One region of the Streptomyces sp. RKND-216 genome, then DNA from elsewhere that is predicted to be linked to it. Evidence: riboswitches for the same ligand, from Rfam matches in the RefSeq annotation. Region 1 holds a riboswitch; the other holds the start of a gene.

Region 1 (7,151 bases):
GAGCCAGGGGATGCCGACACCGCCGCCGGGAGCGTGCGGATTCAGCCAGACGCCCCAGCGCTGCCGGAAGAGAGTGGCCGCGACACGGCGGCCGGTGACCACCTCGTGCGCCCGGGTCCAGCCGGAGGCGGCGAGCTCCTGGGGGGAGGTGACGCAGGGGGCGTAGCCGTACCCGTCGACGTCCATGTTCCCGTACTGCGCATCGTGCGAGCCGGAGGTGCCCTGCCAGAGCAGCATCCACAGCTGACCGTCGGCGAGTGCGTGCAGCAGAGCCTCGTAGGTGTCGAACCGGTCGGGCGACACCTGGCGCAGCAGCTGTTCGACACGTTCACCCGAACCGGAACTCGCGCTCACGAGGCCGCCCCCTTGTCTTGTGGTCATCTCTCGCCGGTGGTCTTCCCGGCCGGGCGCCGCCGGCCCGTACCCATCCAATCAGCTTACGAGTCGGCCCTGACGTAGAAGGGGCGCACACACTGGCGCATCCACTCGACCACCGGGTCCTCGGCGGCGTCCAGCAGCACCAGCTGGACCGGCCACTTCACCGGCACCTGCTCCAGCGCGCGGGCCAGCGCGTCGTGCGCGGCCTGCCTCGACTCCGGCTCCAGGAGGTCGAGTTCGACGCCGACGTACAGCGCGGGCGGATCGCCCTCGGCGCTGGCGAGTGCCCGGCGCGCGGTGCGCACCGGGGCGACGACGGCGAACTCCCCCGCAGCGGCGGCGAGGAAGTCGACCGGCTCGTCCTGCCAGTCCGGCTCGAACAGCCGCATCCGCGCGCCGCCGGAGACGCCGGTGAGCCGTTCCGCGGGGGTGTTCCGGCAGAGCTGGGCGACGGCCTCCGGCGGCACCGGGGCGCCGACGGTCCCCTCCGGGTTGACCGCGATGCCCACCTGCGGGGGCAGACCGCGGGCGAACTCCCGCACGGGGGCGATGGCGAAGGACACGTGGGCGCCGACGACCTGCAGGTACTGCTGCTCCGAGCTGAAGACCGGGACGTAGGGGGCGCCGTCGAGTTCGACCGTGGGCACGTTCAGGTCGCTGCTCTGCGGTCCGCCGCCCTCCGGCAGCGGCACCCAGACACTGCTCCGCGCGAGGACCTCCAGCAGCCGGGCACCCGCACCGGGAGTGCCGAGCGCGGCGGCGAGGGTCTCCTCCAGCTCGTTGCCGGGCCAGCCTCCGCCGTGACCGGGCCCGTACTGCTGCGGCTGCTGAGGCTGCTGCGGAATGGTCATACGGTCACCCTAGCGTCGGCTTCCGGCCCCGACGCCCCTCCGGTACCGCTCCCGTCGGGCTCGCGCGGCGGCGCCGGCGGCCCGGCTGCCACCTGCGGCACTCACCCGAACGGTCACGGATCGCGACCGTCCGGTTGCGCGCCGCACACATCCGGCGAAATCTGGATCCCGCCCCTTCGCGCATATTCGAGAGGAATCGTCCCCATGCGTGTCAACAAGACGGTATCCGCCGTGTTCGCCACCACCATCGCCGGCGCGGTCGCGCTCGGCGGCGTCACCGCCGCCACGGCTTTCGCCGCGGACGAGCCTCGCCCGCAGGCCGCCCAGCAGGCCCCGCTGCCCAAGGCCCAGAAGCTCCAGCAGCAGACCCGCGTGCTCGGCGAGACCGGCGATGTCCTGCACCCCGTGGCCGAGCTGATCGACTCGGTGCTCAACGCCCCCGAGGGCCGGCTGTCCCAGCGCGAGGCCGACCGGCACGCGAAGGCCGTCCAGGAGGCCCTGGCCCCGCTGCAGGCTCAGCAGACGCAGAACTCGTCTGACCGCGCCCCCCGCGCGAACCTGACCGCGCGCGCCGCGGTCGCGCTGGAGGCCCAGGTCGACGAGCTGCTGCAGGCCGCCGAGTCCGGCAACCAGCGCCGCATCGCCAAGGAGGCGGAGGCCACCGTCCAGGCCACCGTCAACGTAATGGCCGCCGTCGTCGCGGACGGCGAGCTGCCCGCCCCGGACATGAACGGTCTGTCGCAGCCGCAGGACGCCGCGCCGAACGCCCAGCGCGACGAGCAGGACGCCCAGGAGGAGGGCCCGCAGCTCGCGGAGAACCGCCTCGCCCCGGGCGACGCCGAACTGGAGATGCTCCCCGGCGACGCGGAGCAGGAGCTGCTTCCCCAGGAGTAAGCCCGACTCCTCCGCCGGGACGCGCCGCACAGTGTCCTCGTACGTGGCCCGCCGCCCCTTCAAGGGACGGCGGGCCACGTGCTGCGCGGGCGCCGGCCCTGCCGGGCGCCCAGGGCTCCGGGCAGGGGCCGGGCTATTCGAAGGCGACCGAGAGGAGGGCCGCCGCGGCGTCGCGGTCCAGGAGGACCACGGAGGCGCAGCCCTCCGGGAGGCGCCCGGCCTCCACGTCGGCGAGCAGGCGGCCCAGGGCCCGCCGGTGGCGGGCGAAGGCGTAGCGCGAGACCGTGCGGCCGCGCTCGGCCTGCCCGGCGAGCGCGACGGGCGGCGGCACGTCGAGCACCACGAGGTGCAGGCCGCGACCACGGCGCCGGGCGTCGGCCGCCAGCCAGCGCCGCACCCAGCTCTGCGTGCCGCAGTCGTGCACCACCACACTGCCGCCGGAGGCCAGCGAACGCCGCAACCCGGCGTAGTGCGCGGCGCGGGCGAAGGGTCGGTAGAGCCCGTACGGCAGCCGCCGCGGCAGCCGCCGCTGCCAGCGCTCCCGGGTGTCCTGCGAGTCGATGCGCGCCACCGCCCCGGTGCCGACGACGGTGCGGGCGATCAGCGTGGACTTCCCGCTGCCGGGCAGCCCGGAGACGACGACCAGGTCGCCCGCCGGGAAGCGGAGCGTGCCGGCCGCGGCCGTCCCGCGGAGGTCGCGGCCGGCGACCGCGGACACCACCGGCTCCGGGACCCCCGCCCCCACCGCCGACGCAGATGCGCTGCGCAGACTCTCCACCCGCGGCCCTCCCCTTCCCCGTGCCGCTGACGCGCGGCGCTCCTAGGCGGCATACCCCCAGAGAGTGTCAAGAATAGGTAATGAGCGGCAAGGAGATGCCCGGGCATGCCCGAGGTGCGGGACGCGGACCGGCTCGCGGATCGCTTCCGCAGGGGCCCCCGCGCACGCCCCCACGGCCCGCCGTCCCGTGGCGGGGCATGGCGGCGCGGCCACCGCTCGCGGTCGCGGCGAGGCGCCGGGCGGGCGCGGAGGGATCGGTCCGCGCCCGCAGGGGTCACCGTGGGCGGGGGCGTGCAATGATGGCCCCCGAACTCCATACCGGCCGCTTGAATCCGCGCGGGAGAGTTCCCGCCCGTGGTCCGCTGGGCACACGGGTCGGGACGCCGAAGGAGCAAGATCCTCCCTTGAATCTCTCAGGCCCCGATACCGCGCAGGACGAGGCAGATCTGAAAAGCGGGCCGCGGCGTGCCGCCGCAGCCCCACCCAAGGTGCAAGCCGCCGCCCTGCCGGGCTCGTGGCGAACCTCTCAGGTTCCGATGACAGATGGGGAGGACATCCGTGTCACCAGCCTTGGGAGCCCCACATGAGCACGACATCCGGTACCCCGCCGCGCACGACCGCGCTCGACGCCGTGCACCGCGAGCTCGGTGCGACCATGACCGACTTCGCAGGCTGGGACATGCCGCTGCGCTACGGCAGCGAGCGTGACGAGCACCAGGCGGTGCGCACCCGCGCCGGCCTGTTCGACCTCTCCCACATGGGCGAGATCACCGTCACCGGACCGCAGGCCGGTGAGCTGCTGGACTACGCGCTGGTCGGGTACCTGTCGAAGCTCAAGGCCGGCCGGGCCCGCTACACCCACATCTGCGACGAGAACGGCGGCATCCTCGACGACCTGATCGTCTACCGCACCGGCGAGGCGGAGTTCATGGTCGTCGCCAACGCCTCGAACGCGCAGACCGTGCTGGACGCGCTCGTCGCCCGCCAGGCCGGTTTCGACGCGGCCGTGCGCGACGACCGGGACGCGTACGCGCTGATCGCCGTGCAGGGCCCCGAGTCCGCGGGCATCCTCGGCCGGGTCACCGACGCCGACCTGGACGGCCTGAAGTACTACGCCGGGCTGCCCGGCACCGTGGCCGGGGTGCAGGCGCTTATCGCACGCACCGGCTACACCGGCGAGGACGGCTTCGAGCTGTTCGTCTCCACCTCCGACGCCGTGACCGTGTGGCAGGCGCTGACGGCCGCGGGCCAGGACGCCGGGCTGGTGCCGTGCGGGCTGAGCTGCCGCGACACCCTCCGCCTGGAGGCCGGCATGCCGCTCTACGGCAACGAGCTAACGACCTCCACCACCCCGTTCGACGCCGGCATGGGCCGGATCGTGAAGTTCGAGAAGACGACCAACGAGGGCCGCTTCGTGGGCCGCGAGCCGCTGGAGGCCGCCGCGAAGCAGGCCGAGACCGCGCCGCCGCGCAAGCTCGTCGGCCTGGTCGCGACCGGCCGCCGGGTGCCGCGCGCCGGGTACGCGGTGGTCTCCGCCGCCGACGGTACGGTGATCGGCGAGGTCACCTCCGGGGCGCCCTCCCCCACGCTGGGCAAGCCCGTCGCGATCGCCTACGTGGACGCGGCGCACGCCGAGCCCGGCACCGAGGGCGTCGCGGTGGACATCCGCGGCAGCCACGAGCCGTACGACGTCGTCGCGCTGCCGTTCTACAAGCGCGAGAAGTGAGCGCCGGGCCGCAGCGCGCGGCCCCGCCCCCGTCTCAGCATCCGCACCCTCCCCCCGCACACAGCGTCCTTCCAGGAGAATCGCACCATGAGCAACCCCCAGCAGCTGCGTTACAGCAAGGAGCACGAGTGGCTGTCGGACGCCGAGGACGGCGTCTCGACGGTCGGCATCACCTCGCACGCCGCCGACGCGCTCGGCGACGTCGTGTACGTGCAGCTCCCCGAGGTCGGCGACACGGTGTCCGCGGGCGAGACCTGCGGCGAGCTGGAGTCGACGAAGTCGGTCAGCGACCTGTACGCCCCCGTGACCGGCGAGATCACCGAGATCAACCAGGACGTCGTGGACGACCCGTCGCTGGTGAACTCCGCTCCCTTCGAGGGCGGCTGGCTGTTCAAGGTGAAGCTCGACGGCGAGCCGGAGGACCTGCTCTCCGCCGACGAGTACGCCTCCTTCACCTCGGGCAGCTGAGGCCCGCACCGGGCTCGCCCGCCGAGCACCGCCCTTTCCCCGGAAGGACCCAGGACTCCAGATGTCTCTTCTGAACAGCTCCCTGCACGAGGTGGACCCGGACGTCGCCGCCGCCGTCGACGCCGAGCTCCACCGCCAGCAGTCCACCCTCGAGATGATCGCGTCGGAGAACTTCGCTCCGGTCGCCGCGCTCGAGGCGCAGGGCTCCGTGCTGACCAACAAGTACGCCGAGGGCTACCCGGGCCGCCGCTACTACGGCGGCTGCGAGCACGTCGACGTCGTCGAGCGGCTCGCCCGCGACCGGATCAAGGAACTCTTCGGCGCCGAGGCCGCCAACGTGCAGCCGCACTCCGGCGCCTCCGCGAACGCCGCGGCGATGTTCGCGCTGCTCAAGCCGGGCGACACCATCATGGGTCTGGACCTGGCCCACGGCGGTCACCTGACCCACGGCATGAAGATCAACTTTTCCGGCAAGCTCTACAACGTGGTCGCCTACCACGTCGACGAGAAGACCAGCCAGGTCGACATGGACGAGGTCGAGCAGCTCGCCAAGGAGCACCGGCCGCAGATGATCGTCGCCGGCTGGTCCGCTTACCCGAGGCAGCTCGACTTCGCCGCGTTCCGCCGCATCGCCGACGAGGTCGGCGCGCTGCTGATGGTCGACATGGCGCACTTCGCCGGCCTGGTCGCCGCCGGGCTCCACCCGTCGCCCGTGCCGTACGCCGACGTGGTCACCACCACCACGCACAAGACGCTCGGCGGCCCGCGCGGCGGCGTGATCCTCTCCAAGAAGGACTTCGCCAAGAAGATCAACTCGGCAGTGTTCCCCGGTCAGCAGGGCGGCCCGCTGGAGCACGTGATCGCGGCCAAGGCCGTGTCGTTCAAGATCGCGGCGAGCGAGGAGTTCAAGGAGCGCCAGCAGCGCACCCTGGACGGCGCCCGCATCCTCGCCGAGCGCCTGCTCCAGCAGGACGCCGTCGACGCCGGCGTGTCCGTGCTCTCCGGCGGCACCGACGTGCACCTGGTCCTCGTCGACCTGCGGCACAGCGACCTGGACGGCCAGCAGGCCGAGGACCGCCTCCACGAGGTCGGCATCACCGTCAACCGCAACGCGGTGCCGAACGACCCGCGCCCGCCGATGGTCACCTCCGGCCTGCGCATCGGCACCCCGGCGCTGGCCACCCGCGGCTTCCAGGCGGACGACTTCCGCGAGGTCGCCGACGTCATCGCCGAGGCGCTCAAGCCCGGCTTCGACGACGGCAAGGCCCAGGCGCTGAAGGCCCGCGTCAGCGCGCTGGCCGCAAAGCACCCGCTCTACCCGGGTCTGAACAAGTAGCACCACGACGGGCCCGCGCCGGCGACCCCGGCGCGGGCCCGTCCGCCCCCAACGGACAAGGGAGTCCGCCCACCATGGCCATCTCCGTCTTCGACCTCTTCTCCATCGGCATCGGCCCCTCCAGCTCGCACACGGTCGGACCGATGCGCGCGGCCCGCATGTTCGTCCGCCGCCTCAAGAACGAGGGCGCCCTCGCACAGACCACCTCCGTGCGAGCGGAACTCTTCGGCTCGCTCGGCGCGACCGGCCACGGCCACGGCACCCCCAAGGCCGTACTCCTCGGCCTGGAGGGCCACTCCCCCGCCACCGTGGACGTCGAGCAGGCCGACGCCTGGGTGCAGCGCATCCGCCACGACGGCCGGCTCCGCCTCCTCGCCGCCGAGATAGGCGACGCGCACGAGATCGCGTTCGACGAGTCGAAGGAACTGATCCTCCACCGCCGCCGCTCCCTCCCGTACCACGCCAACGGCATGACGCTGTGCGCCTACGACGAGGACGGCGCCCCGCTGCTGGAGAAGACCTACTACTCGGTCGGCGGCGGCTTCGTCGTCGACGAGGACGCCGTCGGCGAGGACCGCATCAAGCTGGACGACACCGAGCTGCGGTACCCGTTTCGCACCGGCGACGAACTGCTCCGCCTGACGCAGGAGACCGGGCTGTCCATCTCCGCTCTGATGCTGGAGAACGAGAAGGCCTGGCGCACCGAGGCCGAGATCCGCG
Region 2 (7,151 bases), 1.4 Mb from region 1:
CAGCCGACCGGGAGGCCGCCCACCTCGTGGCGCACCGCCCGGAGCAGGGCTGGAGCCTGCTCTGCAACGGTGTCCTCGTCTTCGAGGACACCGGGGAACTGCTCCCGGACGGCCGGGTCATCGCCCCGCACCGCCCCCTGGACGCGCTGCGCGTCGCGCAGGCGGCGTGAACCGGGACGCAGCGACGGGGACGGGCCCGGGACGGCGGTCACCGCCGTCCCGGGCCCGTCCTGTGCCGGGGGAGGACGGCCTCAGCCGTCGTACTCCTCGACGGGCGGGCAGGAGCACACCAGGTTGCGGTCGCCGAACGCACCGTCGATGCGGCGCACCGGCGGCCAGTACTTGTCCGCCGCCTGCACCCCGGCCGGGAAGGCTGCCTCGGCGCGGGTGTACGGGAAGTCCCAGGCATCGCTGAGCTGGGCCGCCGTGTGCGGGGCGTTGCGCAGCGGGCTGCTCTCCGCGCTCCACTCGCCGGAGGCGACCTTGTCGATCTCGGCGCGGATGGCGATCATGGCCTCGCAGAAGCGGTCGACCTCGGCGATGTCCTCGCTCTCGGTGGGCTCGATCATCAGCGTGCCGGCGACCGGGAACGACATCGTCGGGGCGTGGAAGCCGTAGTCGATGAGCCGCTTGGCGACGTCGTCGATGCTGACGCCGGTCGCCTTGGTCAGCGGCCGCACGTCGATGATGCACTCGTGCGCGACCAGGCCGTGCGGGCCGGTGTAGAGGACGGGGAAGTGCGGCTCCAGTCGCTTGGCGATGTAGTTGGCGCTCAGCACGGCGACCTGCGTCGCGCGCCGCAGTCCCTCGCCGCCCATCAGCCGCATGTAGGCCCACGAGATCGGCAGGATGCCCGCCGAGCCCCACGGAGCCCCGGAGACCGGTCCGATTCCGGTCTCCGGTCCCGCCAGCGGCTGGAGCGGATGGTTGGGCAGGTACCGGGCCAGGTGGGCGCGGACGCCGACCGGGCCCACGCCGGGGCCGCCGCCGCCGTGCGGGATGCAGAACGTCTTGTGCAGGTTGAGGTGCGAGACGTCGGCGCCGAAGCGGCCCGGGCGGGCGAGTCCGAGGAGCGCGTTGAGGTTGGCGCCGTCGACGTACACCTGGCCCCCCGCGTCGTGCACGGCGGCGCAGACCTCGGAGATGTTCTCCTCGAAGACGCCGTGCGTCGACGGGTAGGTGACCATGAGGACGGCCAGCCGGTCGCCGTGCTGCGCGATCTTCTCGCGCAGGTCCTCCATGGTGATGTCGCCCTCTTCGCCGGTCTTGACGATGACGACCTTCATGCCGGCCATCACGGCGCTGGCGGCGTTGGTGCCGTGTGCGGAGGACGGGATGAGGCAGATGTCGCGCTGGTCGTCGCCGTTGGCGCGATGGTAGGCGCGGACGGCGAGAAGACCGGCGAGCTCGCCCTGGGAGCCGGCGTTGGGCTGGATGGAGACCTTGTCGTAGCCGGTGACTTCGGCGAGGCGCTCCTCGAGCTCGCGGATCAGGGTGAGGTAGCCCTCGGCCTGGTCGGCGGGCGCGAAGGGGTGCAGTCCGCCGAACTCGGGCCAGGTGACCGCCTCCATCTCGGTGGTGGCGTTCAGCTTCATGGTGCACGAGCCCAGCGGGATCATGCCGCGGTCCAGCGCGTAGTCGCGGTCGGCCAGGCGGCGCAGGTAGCGCAGCAGCGACGTCTCCGAGCGGTGCTCGTGGAAGACCGGGTGGGTCAGATACTCGTCGGTGCGCAGCAGGTCCCGGGGCAGGGCGTCCGCGACGGCGCCGTCGAGTTCCTCGATGTCGGCCTGCACGCCGAACGCGCCCCACACGGCGGTGAGCTGCTCACGGGTGGTGGTCTCGTCGCACGCCATGCCGACGTGGTCGGCGTCGACGTGGCGGAGGTTCACCCCGGCCTCGCGGGCCCGCTCGACGATCTCGGCGGCGCGGCCGGGCACCCGGGCGGTGACGGTGTCGAAGAACTCGCCGGTCGTCACCTCGACGCCGCCGTCGCTCAGGCCCCGGGCGAGCAGGGTCGCGTAGCGGTGGGTGCGACGGGCGATCGCGGCGAGACCCTCGGGACCGTGATGGACGGCGTACATGCCGGCCATGACGGCGAGCAGCACCTGCGCGGTGCAGATGTTGCTGGTGGCCTTCTCGCGGCGGATGTGCTGTTCGCGGGTCTGGAGGGCGAGGCGGTACGCCTGGGTGCCGTCGGCGTCCTTGGAGACGCCGACCAGACGGCCGGGCAGGCTGCGGGCGAACGTGTCGCGGACGGCCATGTAGCCGGCGTGCGGGCCGCCGAAACCCATGGGCACGCCGAAGCGCTGGCTGGAGCCGACGGCGATGTCCGCGCCCAGGTCGCCCGGCGAGGTCAGCAGAGTGAGGGCGAGCAGGTCGGCGGCGACGGTGACGATCGCGCCCAGGCCGTGCGCCTGCTCGATGACGGAACGGTGGTCCCGCACAGCGCCGGAGGCACCCGGGTACTGGAGCAGCAGGCCGAAGACGCCCCGCTCGGCGACCTCGGCGGGGATACCGTCCGTCAGGTCGGCGACGACGACCTCGACGCCGGTGGGTTCGGCGCGGGTCCGGAGCACGGCGACGGTCTGCGGCAGGCAGTCCGCGTCGACGAGGAAGACGCCCTTCTTGACCTTGCCCACGCGTCGTGCGAGCGCCATGGCCTCGGCGGCGGCGGTGGGCTCGTCCAGCAGCGACGCACCGGAGGTGGGCAGGCCGGTGAGGTCGGCGACGACGGTCTGGAAGTTCAGCAGCGCCTCGAGGCGGCCCTGGGAGATCTCCGGCTGGTAAGGCGTGTAGGCGGTGTACCAGGCCGGGTTCTCCATCACGTTGCGGAGCACCACGGGCGGGGTGAACGTGCCGTAGTAGCCCAGCCCGATCATCGAGGACAGCACGCTGTTGCGCCGCGCCAGGTCGCGCAGCTCGGCCAGGACCTCGGCCTCGGTGCGCCCCTCGGGGAGCTGAAGCCGGTCGGTGCTCTTGATGGCGTCGGGTACCGCGGCGGCGGTGAGTTCGTCGAGTGAGGCGTATCCGAGATGCGCGAGCATCTTGGCCTGCGCGCCGTGGTCGGGGCCGACATGGCGCTGTTCGAAGGGCGTGCCGCGCTCGAGCTCGGCGAGGGAGATGCGGTTGTCGGTCATCTGCGGGGGCCTCCTGGTCGTGAGCGACCTGCGAGGGGCACCACGGCCGGTGCCCGGACGGCCTCCCCCTCTGTCATCACAACCTGAGAGCTTCACCCGGCGGGGCCTTGTGGGGGCAGCCGGGTTTTCACCGTCGGTGAGGGGGAGCCCCAGGCACGGGTCCGTGGCCCACCCTGCTTTCCAGAGTGACCTCGTCCGTACGGTACGTGAGCCTGAGAGATTCCGGGGAGGAGTTGCTCCTTCGGCGCCTCCGGCGCTGCCGCCGGAGAGCTCTCCCGCACGGGGTCAACAGCCTTCGCCCCGAGCGTACCAGCGAGGGGCCGTAGGGGGACGGGCGCGGCTCTCGAGTGGCCGTCGCGGGCGAAGTGGCCAATCGTTGGGAGGGGGCCCGTGCAGTGTGCGAGCAGCTGGAGGCAGCGTGCAGACGGACATCGACCCGCGGAGCCTGATAGGCCGCAGAGCGTTCGACCGTGACGGACTCAAGATCGGCACCGTGGACGAGGTCTACCTGGACGACGCGACCGGGGAGCCCGAGTGGGCGGCGGTGCGCACGGGTCTGTTCAGCCGGGACGCGTTCGTGCCGCTGGAGCCGAGCCTGCTGGACGGCGAAGTGCTACGGGTGCCGTTCGAACGGGCTCTGATCAAGGACGCGCCGGACTTCGGTGTGGGCCGCCACCTGTCGCCCGAGCAGGAACTCCAGCTCTACCACCACTACGGCTTGGACGTGCCTTCCGCTCCCGGCCCGCCGGCCGTGCCGCCGGACCGGGACTTCGGCCGGGTCGCCGGTTCGGAGGGCTGACCGGCCCCGGAGGCGGAGTCGTCCGCGACCGGGGGGCCGGGCACGAGCATGGGCGGGTCGGCCGCGGTCAGCTCCGGGTCGTCGACGGGAAAGGTGCGGACGGGTCCGGGCGGCGAGCCGGGCTGTTCGAAGCGGACGGTGACCCGTCCGACGCCGCTGCCCTGCACCCAGCCGGGGCCGTAGGCCGGGTGGTGGACGTCGAGACCCGGCAACCAACTGCGCGACCGCTCCCCGGCCGCCTGGGTCGCTCCGCCGTCCGCCGCGCCGCCGGGGCGGACCGGGGCGCCGTGGGCACGGCCCGGGTCCGGCACGTCACCGACCTCCGCCTCGGCGGAGGCCGCGGCTTGGGCGAACAGGTCCTCCTGGGTGTAGTCGGCGAGGCCGCTGACCCCGACACCGAGGAGGCGCACACCGGCCGTGGTGTCGATGCCCTCGAGCAGTCTGGCCGCGGCGGCGCGGACGACGGCGGGGTCGTCGGTCGGTCCGCGCAGCGTCTCGGAACGGGTGAGGGTGGAGAAGTCGTAGCTGCGCACCTTCACAACCACGGTGCGGCCGGAGCGGCCGGCCTCCCGCAGCCGGTGCACGCAGCGGTCGGCGAGGCGCGCCACCTCGGTCTGCACGCGCGTTCGGTCGGTGAGGTCGACGTCGTAGGTGTCCTCGACGGACACCGATTTCGCGTCCCGCTCGGCGACGACGGGCCGGTCGTCCAGGCCGAGAGCCATGGCGTACAGCGTGCTGCCGTGGGCCCGCCCGAGCAGCCGCAGCAGTTCGTCCTCCCCCGCCTCCGCGGTGTCGCCGACGGTGGCGATGCCGGCGCGGCGCAGCACCTCGGCGGTGGCGGGCCCGACCCCGGGCAGGGTGCGCACGGTAAGCGGCGCCAGCAGTGCGCGTTCGGTGCCGGGTTCCACCACGACCAGCCCGTCGGGCTTGGCGCGTTCGGAGGCGATCTTGGCGAGGAGCTTGGAGCCCGCCAGCCCCACCGAACCACTCAGCCCGGTCTCGGCCCGGATGTCGGCGCGGAGGCGGTGGGCGACGGTGGTGGCCGCCGCCGAGTCCGCTGCGGCCCCGCCCGCTTCGAGGTCGACGAAGGCCTCGTCCAGGCTGAGGGGCTCGACGAGCGGCGAGAGCACGGACAGCCGTTCCATCACCCGTCCGCTGATCCGGCGGTAGAGCCCGAAGCGCGGAGTGAGGTAGGCGGCATTGGGGCAGCGGCGGCGCGCCTGAGCCGTGGGCATGGCCGAATGGACGCCGAACCGGCGCGCCTCGTAGGAGGCGGTGGCCACGACCCCCCTGGGTCCGAGACCGCCCACGATCACGGGCTTCCCGCGCAGACTGGGCTTCGCCGCCTGCTCCACGGCGGCGTAGAACGCGTCCATGTCGAGATGGAGGACCGTCGCTGCGTCTCTCACACCACCGATGCTGCCCTACGGCGCTGACAGCCGCCCGGACGGGCGCACCGGGGAGGACGCGGCGTCCGCAGGGCCGGACAGCGCTGCGGGCGGTGGTCTCTGCGTCGTCGCAGGTTTTCAGACTGCGCGGTCGCGGCGGCGCCGGGCCAGTTCGTCGGCCGGATGGTGCGCGGTGACGGTCTCGCCGGTGTCGACCCGTTCGGCATGCAGCTGCGACAGGGCCCCCTGGACGTCCCGCCACACCACGCCGACGGCAATGCCGAACACACCCTGACCGGCCTGGAGCAGGTCGACGACGTCGTCGGGGGAAGCGCACTCGTAGACCGTGGCACCGTCGCTCATGAGGGTGAGCCGGGCGAGGTCGGTGCGTCCGTGGGAGCGCAGGTGCTGCACGGCGGCGCGGATGCTCTGCAGCGACACCCCGGTGTCGAGCAGACGCTTGACGATCTTGAGGACGACGACGTCGCGGAAGCTGTAGAGCCGCTGGGTGCCGGAGCCGTGGGCGGAGCGGATACCGGGTTCGACCAAGCCGGTGCGGGCCCAGTAGTCGAGCTGGCGGTAGGTGATGCCCGCGGCGGCACAAGCCGTGGGACCCCGGTAGCCGAGGTTCTCCTCGCCGGAGGTAGTGGGAGCGGGTGCGCGGCCGGCCGGGGACGCGGACCCCGCTCGGGAGGGTTCGCCCGCTGCCACGCCGTCGCCGGTGCTTCTCACGCCGACCTCCGTCCCTTCCCTCTTCCGGGCCCCGGAAGATGCCCACTTGAAGGTAGGCAGTCGCTCCGGGTGCGTCAACGATCGCCACACTCGGCACGCCGAGTGATAATCACCCGAAGAGTGGTTTAGCGGGCTTCAGAGCGGGGACGGACGCCGGTTGGGCGCGCGGCGGCGTCACGGGACGGGCCGCCGGGAGCCCGCGGGTCACTGACTGCTGGTGCCGAAGTCCTCGGGGGAGATCTGGTCGAGGAACTCGCGGAACTTCTCGACCTCGTCCTCCTGCTCGTCCGGGATGGCGATGCCAGCGTCGTCCAGTACGCCGTCACTGCCGTAGATCGGGGTCCCGGTGCGCAGGGCCAGTGCGATGGCGTCGGAGGGGCGGGCGCTGACCTCGACGCCGCTGGCGAAGACCAGCTCGGCGTAGAAGACGCCCTCACGCAGGTCGGTGATGCGCACAGCGGTCAGTTCCTGCCCCACCGCCTCCAGCACGTCCTTGAACAGGTCGTGTGTCAGGGGACGGGCCGGCGTCATGCCCTGCTGGGCGAACGCGATGGCGGTCGCCTCTCCCGGACCGATCCAGATGGGGAGGTACCGGTCGCCCCCCACTTCCCGCAGGAGAACGATCGGCTGGTTGGAGGGCATTTCGACCCGGACACCCACGACGTCGAGCTCGTTCACACAGCAACCCTAGGACGTGCCCGGCCTGTTTGGATAGTCGGGCACGCTTTCGGCGTGGGCGTCGGCCTGCTCAGCGGACCCGGCTCTGACCGTGTGGAGCGGGCTCCAGTGCGGCCCGCAGGAAGGCGTCGTGCAGGCGGGCGGTGAGGTGGGCCAGGTCCCGTGCGGTGGCCTCGGCGTCCTCCCGGACCCGTGGGTCGCGGTTGGCCCGCAGCGGGGCGACGACCTGCTGCACGAGCGCCGCGGAACGGTCGGCGGCCGCCTTGACAGCCCTCAGGTGCCGCGGCTCGAGTCCGTGCCCTCCGAGCTCGGCGAGGGTACGGGCGAGGGCCACCTGTGCCACGTCGTAGTGACCGGCGGCGTCCGGGCGGAGCAGTCCGTACTCCTCCCAGCGTGCGCACTGCGCCTCGTCGGCCC

What was found. Region 1 has a riboswitch for glycine ahead of gcvT (glycine cleavage system aminomethyltransferase GcvT). Riboswitches for the same ligand answer to the same signal wherever they lie in the genome.
Region 2: it holds a riboswitch for glycine, as region 1 does, so the genes downstream of both, gcvP (aminomethyl-transferring glycine dehydrogenase) here and gcvT (glycine cleavage system aminomethyltransferase GcvT) in region 1, are expected to answer to the same signal.

The regions. Positions count from the first base shown of each region.
Region 1 is NZ_SSBQ01000002.1:1,436,614-1,443,764, forward strand. It holds gene E4198_RS06095 (enhanced serine sensitivity protein SseB C-terminal domain-containing protein) at 1-381, opposite strand, end outside; gene E4198_RS06100 (enhanced serine sensitivity protein SseB) at 438-1,229, opposite strand; gene E4198_RS06105 (hypothetical protein) at 1,434-2,123, shown strand; gene E4198_RS06110 (AAA family ATPase) at 2,257-2,844, opposite strand; glycine riboswitch at 3,229-3,340, shown strand; gene gcvT (glycine cleavage system aminomethyltransferase GcvT) at 3,485-4,627, shown strand; gene gcvH (glycine cleavage system protein GcvH) at 4,715-5,095, shown strand; gene glyA (serine hydroxymethyltransferase) at 5,157-6,431, shown strand; gene E4198_RS06130 (L-serine ammonia-lyase) at 6,506-7,151, shown strand, end outside.
Region 2 is NZ_SSBQ01000002.1:84,878-92,028, forward strand. It holds gene E4198_RS00635 (DUF5999 family protein) at 1-170, shown strand, start outside; gene gcvP (aminomethyl-transferring glycine dehydrogenase) at 252-3,137, opposite strand; glycine riboswitch at 3,328-3,425, opposite strand; gene E4198_RS00645 (PRC-barrel domain-containing protein) at 3,556-3,936, shown strand; gene E4198_RS00650 (DNA polymerase IV) at 3,849-5,345, opposite strand; gene E4198_RS00655 (MerR family transcriptional regulator) at 5,463-6,056, opposite strand; gene E4198_RS00660 (bifunctional nuclease family protein) at 6,261-6,734, opposite strand; gene E4198_RS00665 (MerR family transcriptional regulator) at 6,805-7,151, opposite strand, start outside.